Regions from separate parts of the Micromonospora sp. LOL_021 genome, predicted to be linked through region 2. Evidence: riboswitches for the same ligand, from Rfam matches in the RefSeq annotation. Region 2 holds a riboswitch; each other region holds the start of a gene.
The links. A riboswitch is a leader RNA that binds a small molecule or an ion and turns the genes downstream of it on or off. The one in region 2 is predicted to bind cyclic di-AMP.

Region 1 (4,623 bases), on a different contig from region 2:
ATTCGCACATCCATCGTCACAGTGGGTCCCGATATCGATGCGGAGAGCGTCGACCCATGCGCTTTATGCGGCGCAGTGCGATTGCGCTGTTGCTCGCCGTAACCGCGTTGGTCTCCCCGGCTGGGCCGGCCCACGCCGAGCCGACGCTGGCTGAGATCGAAGCCGAGTTGGACGCCCAGTGGCTGAAACTGGAACCGGTCATTGAGCAGTACAACAAGGTGCACAGCGAGCTCAAGGCCAACGAGAAGAAGGCGGCCGCGCTCGACGAGAAGATCCGCCCCCTGTCGCTGCAGGCCAACCTGGCGGCGGACGAGATCGGCGAGGTGGCCAACCGCTATTACCGGACCGGGCCGTCGAGCGAACTGAACGCCCTGCTCCGGACCGGATCACCGACCAGCCTGGCGGATCAGCTCGTGGTGCTGGACCGGATCTCCAAGCGTCGGCAGGAAAAGATCACCGCCGTTCTGGACACCCGGGACCGCTATCTCGCCGAGCGGCAGGCGCTGGACGAGCTGATCGCGAAGCAGCAGGCACAGGACAAGACGCTCGCCGAGCAGCGCAAGGCCATCGACGCCGAAATCAAGCGGCTGGAACGGGCGCGAAACGCCGCGTACCAGTCAACCGGCTACACCGGCGGATCCGGTGCCTCCGGCCCGTGCCCGGCGGTGTCGGTCGGCGGAGCCGCCGGAACCGCGGTCCGCACCGCGTGCGCACAGCTCGGTAAGCCGTACGTCTGGGGTGCCACCGGGCCGAACGCCTTCGACTGTTCCGGCCTGACCCAGTACGCCTGGGCAAGTGCCGGTGTCAGCCTCACGCATTACACCGGAACTCAGTGGAATCAGGGCAGTTCGGTCAGCCGCGCCAACGCCAAACCAGGGGATCTCGTATTCTTCTTTAGTGATCTGCATCACGTGGGGATCTACATCGGTAATGGCCTGATGGTGCACGCTCCACGCGCGGGTCAACCCGTGCAGATGGAGAACATCGACAACATGCCGCTCGCCGGATTCAAGCGGGTCGGCTGATCGCGGCAGGTCAGCACGCTCGCCGAGGCGATCTGAGTGACGCGCGTCGGTGGGCCGAACGTATGGGCGGACCGGTATGAACGGGCCGGTCCGCCCAGCAAGATTCGAACGCTTGAACGACGACAGCCTATGCACGATACGCAATCGGATGTGTACGCAAAGAGATAGTCCGTGTTCTCGCTTGCGTAGCGAGAACACCGCTCTCTACCCTTGGGGATCGTCGAGTCGGGAGGACGTCAACCAACCGGGTTGACCTCGGCCTGACACCGCCTAATCGCCGCCTGACGGCGAGCCGGGGACCCACGGCACTCCCGGGGTGAATCCGCAGGCCACTGCGGTAGGGCGTCTCCTTTCCGCCCGAACCCGTCAGCTAACCCGGTAGGCGGTCTGGGGAGAAGGAGTCCGGTGGCTACGAGCGCCCCTCGGCGGTACCTCCGGTGGTCCAGCCGCGACCATCGGCGAAAAACGCCGCACGACCCTCGACGAATACTCAACGCGTTGATCGCCGCCACGACCGGCGTCGGTCTGCTGCTGGTCGGAGCTCCGGCGCAGGCGCAGCCGACCGTCGCCGAGATCGAGTCGCAGATCGACGAGGTCTGGGCCGAGCTCGAACCGACGATCGAACGGCACAACGCCGTACGGCAGGACCTTGCCGCCAAGAAGAAGCAGGCGGACGAACTGCAAAAGAAGATCAAGCCGCTGCAGATCCAGATCGACCTGGCGATGGACCGGGTAAGCGAGTTCGCCGCCCGGTCGTACAAGGGCGGTAGTCCGTCGGTCTTCAACGCGATCCTGACCAACGGCAAGCCGACCCACCTCGCCGACCAGCTCGAGCTGCTGGACCAGTTCGCCCGGCGGCAGGCCCGCGACGTCCAGGCCGTCGTCGACCTCAAGAACGAGTACGCCGCGAAGAAAGCCCCACTCGACGATCTGATCGTCGAGCTGACCAGCACCGAGGCTGAGCTGGCGGCGAAGGCCAAGGAGATCGACGCCGAGGTCGACCGGTTGCAGGACCTGCGACTGGAGGCGTACGGCTCGACCAACACCCTCGGCTCGCTGCGTCCCGCGCCCTGCCCGGCGACCTACCCCGGCGGTGCGGCCGGCAAGGCGGTCACCTTCGCCTGTGCGCAGATCGGCAAGCCGTACGTGTGGGGTTCAGCGGGACCGGGCAGCTACGACTGTTCGGGTCTCACCTTGGCCGCCTGGGCGCAGGCCGGCGTCTCGCTGCCGCACAACGCCGCTCGGCAGCGTCAGGTGACCGCCAACGTCAGCCGGGACGAGTTGCGCCCCGGCGACCTCATCTTCTACTACAGCGGGCTCTCCCACGTTGGCATGTACGTGGGTGACGGCTGGATCGTGCACGCCTCCCAGGCGGGCGAACCGGTGCAGATGCGCAAGATCGGTTCGAGTGTGCACAGTTACGGCAGGCCTGGTTAGACCTGACTCCTCCCCATGGCCTGGCGCGTGCCGCTGATCCCCCCGTCAAGCGGCAGCACCGGCCACCGGAAAGGCGCCCTCCCATGTCTCCCCCCGGCTTGGGAGGGCGCCTTTCGCCTCCCCGTCGCCGGTACGCCGGCTCTCCGGCAGCCCTGCCGGTTCAGCTGGTCGGCCAGGTGCGCCACCGCTGCCAGGACCGGCTCGGAGTGGGGCCACGCTGCCCCTGGTACCGGGATCCGTAGACCGCCGACCCGTACGGATGCTCGGACGTCGACGAGAGCCGGAAGATGCACAACTGGCCGATCCTCATCCCGGGCCAGAGCTTGATCGGCAGGTTCGCCACGTTGGACAACTCCAACGTCACGTGGCCGGAGAAGCCGGGGTCGATGAAGCCGGCGGTGGAGTGGGTCAGCAGGCCCAGCCGACCCAGGCTCGACTTGCCCTCCAGCCGGGCGGCCAGGCCGTCGCCGAGCGAGACGACCTCGAGCGTGGAGGCGAGGACGAATTCACCGGGGTGCAGCACGAACGGGTCGCCGCTGGGCACCTCGACCTGGGACGTCAGATCGTCCTGCCGGGTGGCCGGGTCGATGTGGGTGTAAAGGTGGTTGTTGAAGACCCGGAAGTATCGGTCGAGCCGGACATCGATGCTCGACGGCTGGACGAGCGAGGGTTCGAACGGCTCGAGGGAGAGGCCGCCGGTCTTGGTCTCCGCGACGATGTCCCGGTCGGAGAGGAGCATCGTCACACGATAGCGACGTGCGGCCGGCGGTGCGACCGTGCGGCGGGTGTCCTGGCCGGAACGTACCCGGATCGGCGTGGCCGGGCGATCCCACTATCTCTTCGTACACATGTTCGATAGAATGATCGCATGGCAACCTGGTCCGAGTTCGCAGCCGACGAGCCCCGCCTGGCCACGGCGATCCGACTCCTCATGCAGCAGTACGGCCCCGGCCTCGGCTACCTCGCCACCGTCCGAGCCGACGGCGGTCCCCGGGTGCACCCGGTCTCCCCGGTGATCACCGACAGTGGGCTGTTCTGCTTCATCATCGATTCGCCGAAGCGGCGTGACCTGGAGCGGGACGGTCGGTACGCGCTGCACTCGTTCCCGCCGGAGGAGAGCGACGACGAGGCGTACCTGGCAGGTCGGGCGCATCCGGTCACCGATCCGACCAAGGTGGGTCGGCTGGCCAGCGATCTCGGGGCCGTGCCGCACGTCGACTGGCGGCTGTTCGAGTTCACCGTCGACGTGGCGATGGTGGCGCAACGCGGTGGCAGCACCGGCCACTACGCGGCGGCGGCGCCACGGCAACCAGCCGTCCAGGTCTGGCTCGACCCGACCAGCGGCAGCGTCTCCCACCCGGTGCCGACCCCGGTCGCCTGCTGATCCGCCGTGCGGCACCGGCCGACGCGTCGACGCCCTACCCGTTGACGCTCGGTCGACGGGTGTCGAGCCGTACCCATGCTGGTGCTCGGTTGGCGGCCGGGCCTGTTGCGCAGTGACCGGGCGGACCGGGTAAAGTGGGGCCGCTCGCGGGTGTAGTTCAATGGCAGAACATCAGCTTCCCAAGCTGACAGTGCGGGTTCGATTCCCGTCACCCGCTCTCCAACACACGAAAGCCTTGGTCGTGACCACACTCCCAACCAGGGCTTGCACTGTACGTACGCGGGGTCGCCGCTAGGTTCCTACTTCCGTGGGTACGAGGCCTGCAGCACTTCGCGGATCAACTCGCTGGGGCTGCGATTGGTCAGCTCTGCCACCTTTTTGATCATTTCGTAGCTTTGGTCATCAATCCAACTGCCTGCGTTGCCCGCCTCGGAACCCATGCTGCCTCGGTGGACGTGATGCCGCAGGTGCATCCTGATGCACCTCTGGCATCAAGCTGAACAGGTAACCGCTGGCCCGGGGGGTCACGCTGCGTGCGACGACCGCCGCGCGTCATCACCGACCTTGTGGTGTGGACGACGTCGGACCGATGCCCAGCCGCGCCAGCGCGGCGACCCGGCTTTCGATCACCTGGATCCGGTCGGCCCGTTCCGTCGGGGACCAGTGGGCCTGCTGGTTGGTCACCTGCCCGGGCCACTTCCGGTAGAGCAACCCCGGCTCATCGATGAAGTGACCGTCGCTGACCGTGCTCGCGGCGAGGAGCAGCCCGGTGTCCTC
Region 2 (4,623 bases):
GGAGCAGGGTGTGCCGCGGGCCGGGGTGAGCCGCGAGGAGCTGGAGCGGCTGGTCGTCGAGGGTGAGCGGGCCAAGGACCTGTTCATCCGGGCCAACCTGCGTCTGGTGGTGTCGATCGCCCGCCGCTACGTCCGGTCCGGGATGCCGATGCTGGACCTGATCCAGGAGGGCAACACCGGTCTGGTCCGCGCGGTGGAGAAGTTCGACTACGAGCGTGGTTTCAAGTTTTCCACCTACGCGACCTGGTGGATCCGGCAGGCCATCAGCCGGGCGATCGCCCAGCAGGAGCGGACCGTACGGCTTCCGGTGCACCTGGTCGAGGACGTCAACCGGATGCGCAACGTGGCCCGCCAGTTGACCCGCGAGCTCGGTTCGGACCCCGAGCCGGAGCAGATCGCCGCCTCGCTCGGCGTGCCGGTCGAGCGGGTGCACGAGCTGGTGCGGTGGTCGCAGGACACGGTGTCGCTGGACACCCCGGTCGGCGACGACGGCGACACCAACCTGGGTGACCTGGTGGCTGACAGCGACGCACCGTCGCCGGAGGACATCGTGCTCACCGGGTTGGAGCGGCAGCGGATCGAGGGCCTGCTCAACCACCTGGACGACCGGTCCGCCGGCATCATGCGGGCCCGGTACGGCCTGGAGGACGGGCGGGAGCACTCGCTGACCGAGGTCGCGTCGCGCTTCTCGCTGTCCCGCGAGCGCATCCGTCAGTTGGAGATCCAGGCGCTGGGCCGGCTGCGGGAGCTGGCCCGGGCGGAAGGGCTGCAGGCGGCCTGACGAACCGGCTGCTGGCGACCTGATCCGCCGCGAACCTGAACACAACCCGCCGACGAACCTGACTGACGAACTGACGACGGCCCGGCATCCGCGGATGCCGGGCCGTCGTCAGTGTCTGGCGACCTACCGGGTCAGCGGACCCGGCCGTAGCCGTACGGCGGCATCATGTCCACGCTGGCCAGCTCGACGGTGCGGCCGAAGGTGGGTGCGTGGATCACCTGGCCGCCGCCCACGTACAGGCCGACGTGGGCAAGACCGTTGTAGAACACCAGGTCACCGGGCTGCAGCGCGCCACGGTTGATTTTTGCGACCACGTCCCACTGCATCGCCGCGTTGTGCGGCAGGCTCTTGCCGGCGGTACGCCACGCGGCGAGCACCAGGCCCGAACAGTCGTAGCCGTTCGGGCCGCTGGCGGCCCAGACGTACGGCTTGCCGATGGCTCCGTACGCGAACTCGACGACCGAGCCGGCGGCACCGGACACCGACGGGATGGTCCCGGTGTACGACGAGCCGGTCTCGCTCGCGGCACCGTAGGCCCGTTCCCGCTTGTCCATCAGCTCGTCGATGTCCGCTTCGATGCTCTTCTTGCGGTCGGCGAGCTCCTTGACCTGGGCGTCCTGCTTCTTCAGGGCCGCCTGCAGCTTCTCCTGCTCGGCCAAATAGGTCAGTTGGGTGCTGGTGAATTCGCTCAGTCGCTGCTGCCGGTCCCGGGCCAGGTGGTCCAGGGTGCCGAGCCGGTGGATGAAGCTGCCGGAGGTGCCGTCCAGCAGGGCACTCGCGGTGCTCAACCCGCCGGTCTTGTACGCGCTGACCGCGATCTGACCGACCTCGGTCTGCGCTGCCGCGAGTTCGGCCTGCAACGGGCCGAGCTTGGCGTCGATCTCCTCGGCCGCCGCCCGGGTGGCCTTGGCCTCCTCCCTGAGCCGGTTGTACGACTCGACGACCTTGGCCAGCTCTTCGGATTCCTCGTCGATCTGCTGCGTGAGTTCGCTGACCGTCGGCTGGGCGGTCGCGGCGGTCGCCGGTACCACCAGGCCGAGGCTCACGCCGGCCAGCATCAGGGTGCGCAGCAGAATCCGCGCTGTTGACAAGAACGCAGAACCCTTCTTCCTCGCCGCCTACCGGGTTAGCTGACGGATTCGGGCGGGAAGTTCGCCCTACCGCGGTGGACCGCGGATTCACCCCAGTTGCCGGTGGGTCCCCGGATCGCGACCATGGGATCACTGGTTGTAACGCCAGGTAATCTCGGGACGGCGATTCGGCGGCACTGGACCGGCGTCACCGCTTCCCGGCGACTGGCGACCGGACCAGCCGGTCCAACTTAGCCGCAAGGATTGCGACCCGGAAAGCGCTGCGATCGTGATCCGTGGCATGGAACTAGTCGAGATCCGTTGACAGTTACTGGATGTGACGGTTGGCTGCTCTGGGCAACATTTTCCTTGCCTTGGTGTGATCGGTTGACTGCGACGCGTCGTCATTCGACAGCGGCTCATCAATTGCGAATAATGCGTCATTAGTCGGTCTGCGCGGTTGTCGTGACTAAGCTATCTGGATAAATAGGGACGAAAGCTCCGATTCGCCATCCAGGACGCGGCCTGCCGTACGTCATTCTGCTAGGTGGCAGAATGACTACCTTCCATCGAGTAGCTTGCTGTTTGCACAATGGACCCGCAAGGTCAGCGCCGCACGAGCCCTTCGGAGGCAGCTATGCGTGCTACTCGCCAGACCCCACCCCGACGCGGTTCCCCGGTGCCCGCCCCGTCCGGCTCCAGTGTCGGACGGACCTTCTACCGGCAGCCCGGCATCTGCGTGACCGGTGAATGGTTCGTCGTGGCCGGCCGGCGGTTCGCCGTCCGCGATCTCACCGAACTCCGGACCGCACGAGGCGCCCGTGACCGGCTCACCGGCCGGGTGATCGCGGTGACCGCCGTGACCCTGGCGGCGGTCGCGGTGACCGTCGGCTACACCCGAGGGCTGGACGAGGTCAGCGCGGGTGCCTACCTCGCCATGCTGGCGGCCGCGTTCGTGCCGGTGTCGGTCGCCTGGCTCGGTGACCGGTTGCGGCCGCGGGCGTACGAACTCTGGGGCCGTCACCAGGGACTGCTGGTGCTGCTGTTCAGCACCGACGACGAACGCCAGTACGGCCAGGTGAGCCGGGCGTTGATGCGGGCCCGGGAGATGTCCCGGCTGGCCGGTCTGTCCGAGCCGGTAACCATCGAACCGTGGGTGCCCGACCAGCGGTGAGCGGGCCCGGCGGCCGCCGTGGTCGTCGGCGGGCTGGTCGACGTCGATCAGCCCGCGTCCGGCCCGTCGAGCCGACGGGCGAGGTCGTGCAGCATCGCCACCGAGTCGGCCGGCGACAGGGATTCCGCCCGTAGCCGGTCGAAGACATGCTGGTACGGCCGGACCTCGTCGGCCCGGTCGATGACCTCCTCGACCAGAGCACTCTCCACGTACACCACGTCGGCGTCGGCCTGGTCGGCGAAGTGCAGGATGACGAACGGCCCGAGCACCGTGTTGCTCCCGGCGGCGAACGGCAGCACCCGGACCGTGACATGAGGTGCCGCGGACATCTTCGCCACGTGCAGGAGCTGCTCGCGCAGCACCCGCGGGCCGCCGGTCATCCGGCGCAGCGCCGCCTCGTCGATGATCACCTCGATCTGCGGCGGGTTTGCGCCGAGGAGCACCTCGTGCTGACGGGCCAGCCGGATCTGCACCCGTCCTTCGATCTCGGCCGCCGGTACGTGGTGCGGGCCGTCGGCCGGGATCACCGCGCGGGCGTACTCCTCGGTCTGCAGCAGGCCGGGGAAGCTGATCGGCTGGAAGTACCGCAGTGCCGACGCCTCCGCCTCCAGGCCGATGTAGGCCGCGTAGGCGGCCGGCACCCGGTCCTTGTAGCCGCTCCACCAGGCGCGCCGTCGTGCCGCCCGGGCCAATTCGACGAGCTCCTGCACCTGCTGCTGGTCGCGTACGCCGTACAGGTCCAGCAGGGCCTTGACGTCGTTGGTCGAGATGCTGACCGACCCCGACTCGATCCGGATCAGTTTCGACAGCGACCAGTCCATCTGAGCGGCGACGTAGTCCTGGGTCAGCGCGGCGGCCTCGCGTGCCCGGCGTAGCGCCGCACGCAGCCGGCGACGCCCGATGGTCGGGCCCTGGTGTCGGGCAGGCATGGGATCGCTCCGGGGGAGTGCCTAGCAGAGTGCCACCTGGCTGGTTGCCACCCTGTTGCAGGCTACACCGCCGCCGTCAGGTCCGCTAAGGACGGCCGGCCGCTCCGCGTGGGACGGCTGGCCCCTCCGCGTGGTCCGGACGGGGGGTCGCCGGTTCTCCCGGTGTCGCCCAGTCGCGTTGGCAAGATCGAGAACTGGTACAGTCCGCCCGATTGCCTGCGTGCTCTGATGGCAAATTTACCAATTTATCCTTATTAAGGAGTCTGGGTGACTGTGATCAGCACTGCCGGTCCGGCGTGGCGTAAGAGCCGCCGCTGCGAGGCGACGACCTGCGTCGAGGTAGCCGAGATCGGCCCGGCGGTCGGGGTGCGCAACTCCACCGATCCCGGAGTGCACCTGGAATTCTCGGCAGCCGCCTGGTCGGCATTCGTCGCCGGGCTGTCCGGTGTGCGGACCAGCTCCGGCGGCCACACCATGGGGTGATCCGACGCCCGCACGAGGTTCGGTTCCGTACGGCCGCCGACAACGTCGGCCATACGCCCCGGCCGGGTCGGCCCGACAACGGTGCCGGCCCGGCGGGGCGCCCTCAGCCGGTCACCGCCCGTCCGGTGTCAGCCGGTGAACACCTTGTCCGGCTCGGTACGCGGCTGCTCGCTCGCCCAGCGGCTG
Region 3 (4,623 bases), on a different contig from region 2:
GAACCTTCTGCGACGGCGAAACGCACCTCGGTCCGACCGTCGCCGCGGATCGGGCGCGGCAGCCAGCTGCTGCTCCAGGCCCCATGCACAACGAAGCCTGCCGATTCATCGGCAGGCTGGGCAGCGCTGTCGGACGGACCGGCGTCGCGGTCCTGACTTGTCGGCGATTCCCCGCCGTAACAATCGGGGACTAGCGTGGGGACGGGGAGGGCAACCCCCGTCCCCACCATCAGTTGCTACACACGCACGAGCGGTCTGGCGTCCAGGTCGTGCGTGACGCGCGGGAGCCGGGCCACGCGAGTGGCTCTGGTTCCACCTCCTCTCGACAGGTGGTGCGCGGGCTGGCGGCGGAGTCCGGGCTTGGCCCGCCGCCAGCCTCGGGAGCTGTGCGGTTGACACGGTGATGTCGCCATCGCCGCGCCACGCGTCGACTACCTCAGTGGGGGCACATCCATCGATGGAAGCGCTCCCATGCAGGGACTGTAGCCTGAGTCACGAGTTTGCGAAAGTCCAGCGGCTGATCAGCTCACGAAATGAAGGTGTGATGAGGCGGTCACGCCCATGTTCACCGGCCGAACTGCTGAACCGCCGTGGTCGCCCCGGCGACGATCAGCAGCGCATCCGGCGGGATCAACGTCTCAGGTCCCGCGTACCGCAGCTGCCGGTCCCGCTCCTTGATCCCGACCACCGTGATGCCGTACCGCTGGCGTAGCCGGGACTCGGCCAACGTCCGACCGGCGGCGTCCGGCGGGGCGCAGACCTTGGCGATGGCGAACCCGTCGTCGAACTCGATGAAGTCGAGCATCCGGCTGGCCAGCAGGTGGGCCACCCGGTCACCCATCGCCGCCTCCGGAAAGATCACATGGTGCGCACCGACCGAGGCGAGGATCCGGCCATGCTTGGCGGTGATCGCCTTCGCCCAGATCTCCGGCACACCCAGCTCGGTCAGCGCCACCACGGTGAGGATGCTGGCCTCGACGTCCGAGCCGATGCCGACCACCGCGCGGGGGTAACCGGCCACACCGCACTGGCGCAACGCCTGGTCATCGGTCGAATCCGCCTCGACCACCCTTGGCAGCCGCTCAGACCAGCGGTGCACCCGCTTGGGATGCTCGTCGATGCCCAGCACGGGATGGCCGAGGCGGAGCAGGGACTGGGCGACCTGACCACCGAACCGGCCGAGGCCGATCACCGCCACGCTGTCGGCGTCCGGCGGCCCGACCGGGGAATCGTCATCTCTCACCGAGGATCCGTCCGACGCTACGACTTTCCCGCTTTTCCTCATACGCACTGTAGTCAGCCGCTAACCTCGGCGCAGCGGTATCCGGCCCGTCCGACGACTTGCGGTACGCCGCCGGACGCAGACAGTGGACATCACCGAAAGTCGTTGTCTGGTAACGGATTTTTCCAGCTCAGTCAGGATTGTCGAGGTGTTGATGCCGGTGACCGATCCGGTAAGCTTGCCGGCGGTCTCCGCCAGGCGGCGCCCACCGGCGCCGGCGGTGACCGCCGCCCAATCACCCTCCGGGGTGAGCCGGGGAACCACGTTTCCACCGGGGTGAATCCGCGCCAGCGGTAGGGATCGTTCCGTCCCGAACCCGTCAGCTAACTCGGTCGGCGGCCAAGGAAAGGAACAGGATGACCGCACCCCTCCGCCGGCGGATTCCGACGGCCGCGGCTCTCGCCGCCGTCGCCGCCCTGCTCGCCGGCTTCGTCGTAGCGTCGCCGGCCGCCGCTCAGGATCCGGACGACGAAGGCGCCCCGCCACTGCTCAGTGAAGTGCTCGAATCAACCGGCCGGGGCTTCGTCGAAGCCAAAGCCGCGGTCGACGAGTCCCGCAAACGCCAGTTGAAGCTCAACCTCGAGTTGGAAAAGGTCGAGGAACGGATAGCGGCGCTGACCCCACAGATCGGCCAGGTCGCCTCCAACTCGTACCGTCTCGGTCGGATCACCCCGGTGATGGTCCTGCTCAACAGCGCCGACCCGGACGCGTTGCTGGAACGCGCCGAAGGCCTGGACATGATCGCGATGCACGACAACAAGCGGATCCGGGAACTCAACGAGGCCCGCGAACAGGCCGCCCGGGCGGTCGCCGCGATCGACGCCGAAGTGGCCCGCGAGGAACAGCAACTCGAGGCGATGGCTCGCCAGAAGAAAGAGGCCGAAAAGGCCCTGCAGCTGGTCGGCGCGGTCGCCACCAACGGGTTCGTCTCGGCCACCTCGCCGGTCGCCGCCCAGGCGCCGCGCAACTCGGACGGTTCCTGGCCGTCCCAGTCGTGCAGTCTGGACGACCCCACCACGAGCGGCTGCATCACGCCGCGCACCATGCACGCGCTGAACGAGGCGAAGAAGGCCGGCTTCACCCGCTTCGTCTCCTGCTTCCGCCCCGGCGGCCCGTTCGAGCACCCGAAGGGGCGGGCCTGCGACTTCTCCGCTCAGCAGCAGGGGTTCGGCGGCGACGCCTTCGGCGACGACCGGCTGTACGGCAACAACCTGACCGCCTTCCTGGTCCGCAACGCCGACAAGCTCGGGATCCTGTACGTCATCTGGTACCGCCAGTTCTGGTCACCGACGACCGGCTGGAGTTCGTACAGCGGTGCCGGCGGCGACCCGAACAGCGACCACACCAACCACGTACATCTGTCCCTGCTGTGACCTGACCTCACCTCGCGCGGTGCCGGGCCGGCCCGGCACCGCGCGAGAGGTCCGTCAGTCGGTACGCGCCGACCGGCGTACCGGTGACCGGCCGGTCGGCTGCTGCGGCGGCGGACCGACCGGGCCGGCCGGCGGGATCGCCCGGGTGACCGGCTTGTCCGCGGTCACCGTGATCGGTTCGCCGTGGTGGGTCAGGTCGACGGTGGCGTTCGGGTCGACGTCGCGCAGCGAGTAGGTCACCTCGTCGTGCTGGACCGCCACCCGCAGCCGCAGGCCCCGCCACATCATGGCGAACTCCAGCCGGTTGATCCGCTGCGGCAGCCGGGGGGCGAAGGTCAGCTCGCCGCCGTGGTCTCGCATCCCGCCGAAGCCGGCGACCAGCGCGAGCCACGCCCCGGCCAGGGCGGCCACGTGGATGCCGTCGCGGGTGTTGCGGTTGATGTCATGCAGGTCCATCAACGCGGCCTCGCCCATGTAGTCGTGGGCGAGCTCCAGATGGCCGGTCTCCGCGGCGATCACCGACTGGGTGCACGCCGACAACGACGAGTCCCGCACCGTACGCCGCTCGTAGTAGGCGAAGTTGCGGGCCTTTTCCTCCTCGGTGAACGCGTCGCCCCGCCAGTGCATCGCCAGCGCCAGGTCGGCCTGCTTGACCACCTGCTTGCGGTACAGATCGAAGTACGGGTAGTGCAGCAGCAGCGGATAGTGGTCCTGCGGGGTGCCGGCGAAATCCCACTCCTGATGCCGGGTGAACCCGGCCGACTGCGGGTGCACGCCCAGCTCGTCGTCGTACGGGACGTGCATCGACAGCGCCGCGTCCCGCCAGGCCGCGGTCTCCTCGTCGTCGACGCCGAGCACCCAGGCCCGGTCGGCGTAGCGCAGCGCGCAGTCGGCGGCGGTCAGCAGGTTCCGCTGTGCCATCAGGTTGGTGTAGATGTTGTCGTCGACCACGGCGGTGTACTCGTCCGGCCCGGTCACCCCGTCGATGTGGAACCGGCCGTGCCGGTCGTGGTGGCCCAGCGAACGCCACAGCCGGGCAGTCTCCACCAGCAGTTCGAGGCCGATCTCCCGCTCGAACTCGACGTCCCCGGTGGCGTGCACGTACCGCCGGACCGCGTCGGCGATGTCCGCCGCCACGTGGAACGCGGCGGTGCCGGCCGGCCAGTACGCCGAGCACTCCTGCCCCCGGATGGTCCGCCACGGGAACGCAGCCCCGTTGAGCCCGAGCATCCGGGCCCGCTCCCGCGCCTGGTCCAGGGTCGAGTGCCGCCAGCGCAGCACCGCAGCGACCGCCCCCGGCTGGGTGTAGGTCAGTACCGGCAGCACGAACATCTCGGTGTCCCAGAAGGCGTGCCCGTCGTACCCCGGGCCGGTCAGCCCTTTCGCCGCGATCGGCCGCTGCTCGGCGCGGGCACCGGCCTGCAGCACGTGGAACAGCCCGAACCGGACCGCCTGCTGAATCTCCGGGTCGCCGTCCACCCGCACGTCCGAGTGGCCCCAGAAGTCGTCGAGGTACTTGCGCTGCTCGGCGCAGAGCCCTTCCCAGCCGGAGATCCGCGCGCCGGCCAACGCCGCGCCGACCTGGTCGCGCAGCGCCGGCAACGAGCGCTGACTGGACCAGCCGTACGTCAGCAGCTTCACCATCCGCAGCCGCTGCCCCGGCTCCAGCAGGCAGGAGACGGTGGTCCGGACCCAGTCGTCGAAACCCTCGGTGCTGACCGACACCTCGCCGGGGCCGTCGATCTCGTGCCCCATCGCCGCCGCCATCCGCAGCCCGCTGGCCTTGGTCCGGTGGATGAGCAGCCCGCCGTCGGGCTGTACCAGCCGCTCCTCGGCCTGCAGCGGCGTCTCCAGCACGGCGGCGACGCGCGGGTCCTTGCTCTGTGCCGGCAGCTCCTCGTTGGCGACCAGCTCGGACTGCACGATGATGCGCAGCGGCTCGTCGACCGCCTCCACCTCGAAGCAGAT
Region 4 (4,623 bases), on a different contig from region 2:
TCACGGCGCTGGCCGACGCGTTCGGTGACCTGGCGGGCCACGGGCCGACGATCGCGGACGTGGCGCTGCTGGACGAGTTGGACGAACTGCTCGGCCGGCCGCCGCAGCCCCGCCGTCGGCACCGGGATCCGTTCCAGGTGACCGGCGGGGTCCGTGAGGTGACGACCTTCGCCGACCGGGACCGGGCGGCCCGGGCCGCCGCCCGGGATCGGCCGGCCGACTACCGGGAGTACGCCCACGTGGTGGTCGACGAGGCGCAGGACGTGTCGCCGATGCAGTGGCGGATGATCGGGCGCCGGGGCCGGCTCGCCTCCTGGACGGTGGTCGGGGATCCGGCGCAGACCGCGTGGACCGGGGATCCGGCCGAGCTCGCCCAGGCCCGGGACCGGGCGTTGGGCCGGCGGCCGCGGCGGGAGTTCGGGCTGACCACGAACTACCGCAACCCGGCGGAGATCTTCGAACTGGCCGCCGGGGTGATCCGCGAGGTCGCTCCGGATGCCCCGTTGCCGACGGCGGTCCGATCGACCGGGGTGGCACCGCGCCGGGACCGGGTATCTGCGACGGTGCTGCCGGCTGCCGTCCGTAACGCGACCGCCGAGATGCTGGCAGCCGTGGAGGGGACGGTCGGCGTCATCGCCGCGGTGGCCCGGCGGGACGAGGTCGCCGGCTGGCTCGCCGAGCTGGCGACCTCGCGGCTGCAGGTGGTGTCGAGCCTGCAGGCGAAGGGCATGGAGTACGACGCGGTGGTGCTGGTGGCCGGCGAGGATATCCGTGCCGAGTCCGAGGCCGGGGTGCGCACGCTCTACGTCGCGCTCTCCCGGGCGACACAGCGGCTGGTCACCATCGACCTCGACCCGGATTCGATTGCACATATTGCCATGTGAGCATTAGTCTGCTGACGAAACGCCGGGCGACGGAGGGTGGCAGGCGTGGGAGCCGGACACGATCACGGTGCCGGGAGCACCGGCCAGCGACACTACGGGCGTCTCTGGGCGGCCTTCGCCCTGCTGGCGGTCTTCATGGTCGTCGAGGCGGTCACCGCGCTGGCGACCAGCTCCCTGGCGCTGCTGTCCGACGCCGGGCACATGTTCACCGACGTACTCGGCATCGGCATGGCGCTCGCGGCGATCGCCGCGACCCGACGACCGACCGGGGAGCCGCAGCGCACCTTCGGCCTCTACCGCCTCGAGGTACTCGCCGCGCTGGCGAACGCCGTACTACTCGCCGGGGTCGCGCTCTACGTCCTGGTGGAAGCGGCCCGCCGGTTCGCCGATCCGGAGCCGGTCACGGTCGGCCCGATGCTGGTGGTGGCGGTCGCCGGGCTGCTCGCCAACATCGTCGCCTTCGCCCTGCTGCGCCAGGGGGCCCGGGAGAGCCTCAACGTACGCGGCGCCTACCTGGAGGTGCTCGGCGACCTGCTCGGCTCAGTGGGGGTGCTGGTGGCCGCCACGGTGATCGCCACCACCGGCTGGTGGTACGCCGACCCACTGGTCGCCGTCGGTGTCGGGGTGTTCATCCTGCCGCGTACCTGGCGACTTGCCCGGGCCGCGCTGCGCATCCTGGTGCAGGCGGCGCCGGAGCACGTGGAGGTCGACCGGGTCCGCAGCCGACTGGCCACTGTGCCGGGCGTCTGCGACGTGCACGACCTGCACGTCTGGACGCTCACCCCGGGCATGGAGGTGGCCTCGGCGCACCTGGCCGTGACCTCGTCGGTCGACGTCGGCACGGTGCTGCGGGACGCCCGGACGGCCCTGCACGACGAGTTCGGTATCGAGCACGCGACGCTGCAGATCGAGCCACTGGCCCCCGCCGACTCCTGTGGACCGACCGACTGGTGATTAGCAGATGCTTAAGTTTCGTGACCTTACCGCGACGTTGACAGCTACGATATACATATATTTCTGATTTTTCTGGACATAACACGGCTATCGATACCGGGACGGCAACCCGGGGAACCGGTAGTGTCGGCCCCGGTCTCCGCTCGGGCGGCGCCCCTCCGGCGCCCGCGGCGGCCGTCGCCTAATCGCCGTACGGCGAGCCGGGGAACCACGTACCTGGGGTGCATCCGCGTTACGCGGTAGGGATCTTCCGTCCCGAACCCGTCAGCTAACCCGGTCGGCGGCTGACGGAAGGAACGCACAGTGTCACGCACAGTCCACAGGAAAACCCGATTCGCGTTATTGGCTGCGTTGACCGCCGCCCTGATGGCCGTCACCGGCACCCCGATCGGCTCGCCGGCCGGAGCCGCCCTGCCCACGAACCGACCCGACCGGGTCGAAGACGAGGGCGGCACCGACAGCCTGCGCAAGCAGCTCGATGCGGCCTCGAAAGGCTGGATCGACGCCAAGGCGGCGCTCAACCATTCGAAGGGCCGGCAGAAGAAGCTGTCCGAGCAGCTCACCACGGTCGGTGCTGAGCTGGAGCAACGAAACAGGAGCGTCGGGCACATCGTCGACCGCGCGTACCGCAACGGCCGGCTCGGCCCGGTCTCCGCTCTGCTCAACAGCACCTCACCGGAGGGGTTCATCGACCGGGCGGCGGCGCTGAGCGCGGTGACCGCCAACGAGGAGAAGCAGCTCCGCGAGCTGTACCGCACCCGTGACCAGGTGACCAGGTCCAAGGCTGCGATCGAGCATGAGATCCGGGAGCAGCAGAAGCAGGTCACCATCATGGACCAGCGCCGAAACCAGGCGGAGCGGGCCCTGGCCGTCGCGGTCGCCGCCGAGGAGGAGGCTGAGGAGCGGGCGAGGCAGCAGGCGGCGGAGGAGGCCGAGCGGGCCGCCGCCAGCGGATCCTCCGGCTCAGGATCCTCCGGTTCGTCCGGCTCCGGCTCAGCCAGCGCGTCGGCGACCCCGGCCCCGCGCAACGCCAACGGCTCCTGGCCGGCCGAGTCGTGCAGCGTCGACGACCCCACCACCTCCGGCTGCATCACGCCTCGTACGCTGCATGCCCTGAACCAGGCGAAGGCTGCCGGCTTCACCCGTTACGTGTCCTGCTTCCGCAACGGCAGTTCCGGCGAGCACCCCAAGGGCCGGGCGTGTGACTTCGCCGCCCAGCCCAACGGCTTCGGTGGAGTCGCGACCGGTGGCGACAAGAGCTACGGCGACAACCTCGCGAACTACTACATCAACAACGCCGACCGACTCGGCGTGCTCTACGTGATCTGGTACAAGCGGATCTGGCTGCCCAGCAGCGGCTGGAAGACGTACAGCGGCGCAGGTGGCGACCCGTCCAGCGACCACACGAACCACGTGCACCTGTCGGTGTACTGACGTCGCACGTGCGGGGGCGGACGGCCACCGACGTGGCCGTCCGCCCCCGCACGACTACGAACCGACGGCCCCTCCGGCTCGTCGGTAATCCCCCGAGTCGCCGCAGCGCATTCCCGGAACACGATTCCTGTCGGCGCCGATAAACGGCGCGAGGGAGCCTCGGGCAGCACGGAAAGACCGATCGGCATATCGACCGACGGCCACCGGCAACCACGCGAGAGCGCTCTACCACCACGCAGTCACACCCGGCTCACGCAGGCCACATTGCGGCTCGCGAGAGCGAGAGAGCGCTCTCACAGCTAGATATATAGCAGCGGCAGCGCAGCTGTCAACCGACCACCCCGACGCCGTGCCGGATTCACGAAAGTTCATGTCGGGATATTGACAGAAGCCCGCATGTCTGATGACCTCCTGGCAATAACTCATTAATGGGCGTGAAATTTTTCGCGATCGTGGACCGCGCCCTACCCAACCCGGAGGCACCATGAACCTGTCGATCCGTGGCGCGCGAACAGGTCGTACGCCGCGCCGGATCCTGGCAGCCACCACCGTGACGGCGCTGGCCGCCGCCGGACTGATCTTCGGCGTACTGCGCACCGCCGACGCCGCCACCGTCGGCGCCGGCAGCTACACCACCACCCGCCCGGCCGGTGCCGCCGCCCCGACCGCCTGCGGCAACATCTCCGCCAACCCCCGGCAGTACGTGACCGGCAACGCGCCGACCGGTGCCGTACCCACCAACGACTGGTGGTCGTCGCTACTGTTCAAGCGCTACAACTGCGCGTACTCCGACCCGCTGCACGCCCACCCGATGTCGTTCCAGCCGACCTCCGGCGGTCTCGGGGTCTCCTACACCACCGAGGCGGCGATCTCCGGCACGTCGACCGGCGTCGGCGAGTACCACTACCCGTACACCCGGGAGTTCACCCTCGGCGTCGCCGGACTCAACGCCCCGGACGTCAAGGTCGACGGCTGGACCGACTGGACCGTCAGCCCGTACTGGTCCGACGGTGCCCGCACGCTGCGCGCCACCGTCGGCCACGGCCTGCCGTTCGTGTACGCCCAGGTCACCGGCGGTAACGCACAGCTGTCGTTCCCCGGCACCCCGACGGTCTGGCACCACAGCGGCACCCGCGTCGGATTCTCGATGCGCGGCCACGACTACGTCGCCTACGCTCCCAGCGGCGCGACCTGGACCGTCAACGGGACCACGATCAGCTCCACCCTCGCCGGCCGCGGCTACTTCTCGGTGGCGCTGCTGCCCACCGGAGCCGGCATCAGCGCCGCGCGACGTACCGCCCTGATGGACAGCTACAGCCAGTACGCCCACGCCCACGTCACCGGCACCCGG

Region 1: linked by a shared signal. The riboswitch ahead of ACFHWT_RS17060 (NlpC/P60 family protein) and the one ahead of ACFHWT_RS18915 (NlpC/P60 family protein) in region 2 are both predicted to bind cyclic di-AMP.
Region 3: linked by a shared signal. The riboswitch ahead of ACFHWT_RS03240 (coiled-coil domain-containing protein) and the one ahead of ACFHWT_RS18915 (NlpC/P60 family protein) in region 2 are both predicted to bind cyclic di-AMP.
Region 4: linked by a shared signal. The riboswitch ahead of ACFHWT_RS00845 (coiled-coil domain-containing protein) and the one ahead of ACFHWT_RS18915 (NlpC/P60 family protein) in region 2 are both predicted to bind cyclic di-AMP.

The regions. Positions count from the first base shown of each region.
Region 1 covers NZ_JBHMIN010000024.1:19,659-24,281, forward strand. Annotated here, with positions in the region: gene ACFHWT_RS17055 (NlpC/P60 family protein) at 66-1,025, shown strand; cyclic di-AMP (ydaO/yuaA leader) riboswitch at 1,283-1,425, shown strand; gene ACFHWT_RS17060 (NlpC/P60 family protein) at 1,524-2,462, shown strand; gene dcd (dCTP deaminase) at 2,623-3,201, opposite strand; gene ACFHWT_RS17070 (pyridoxamine 5'-phosphate oxidase family protein) at 3,331-3,846, shown strand; tRNA gene ACFHWT_RS17075 (tRNA-Gly) at 3,993-4,063, shown strand; gene ACFHWT_RS17080 (glycosyltransferase family 2 protein) at 4,402-4,623, opposite strand, start outside.
Region 2 covers NZ_JBHMIN010000028.1:50,910-55,532, reverse strand. Annotated here, with positions in the region: gene ACFHWT_RS18920 (sigma-70 family RNA polymerase sigma factor) at 1-781, shown strand, start outside; gene ACFHWT_RS18915 (NlpC/P60 family protein) at 913-1,872, opposite strand; cyclic di-AMP (ydaO/yuaA leader) riboswitch at 1,883-2,010, opposite strand; gene ACFHWT_RS18910 (DUF6232 family protein) at 2,489-3,025, shown strand; gene ACFHWT_RS18905 (DUF5753 domain-containing protein) at 3,073-3,954, opposite strand; gene ACFHWT_RS18900 (DUF397 domain-containing protein) at 4,222-4,437, shown strand; gene ACFHWT_RS18895 (DUF3817 domain-containing protein) at 4,566-4,623, opposite strand, start outside.
Region 3 covers NZ_JBHMIN010000002.1:236,399-241,021, forward strand. Annotated here, with positions in the region: gene ACFHWT_RS03235 (potassium channel family protein) at 566-1,243, opposite strand; cyclic di-AMP (ydaO/yuaA leader) riboswitch at 1,501-1,636, shown strand; gene ACFHWT_RS03240 (coiled-coil domain-containing protein) at 1,639-2,655, shown strand; gene ACFHWT_RS03245 (glycoside hydrolase family 65 protein) at 2,710-4,623, opposite strand, start outside.
Region 4 covers NZ_JBHMIN010000001.1:176,119-180,741, reverse strand. Annotated here, with positions in the region: gene ACFHWT_RS00855 (HelD family protein) at 1-884, shown strand, start outside; gene ACFHWT_RS00850 (cation diffusion facilitator family transporter) at 930-1,838, shown strand; cyclic di-AMP (ydaO/yuaA leader) riboswitch at 2,007-2,137, shown strand; gene ACFHWT_RS00845 (coiled-coil domain-containing protein) at 2,205-3,272, shown strand; gene ACFHWT_RS00840 (glycosyl hydrolase) at 3,757-4,623, shown strand, end outside.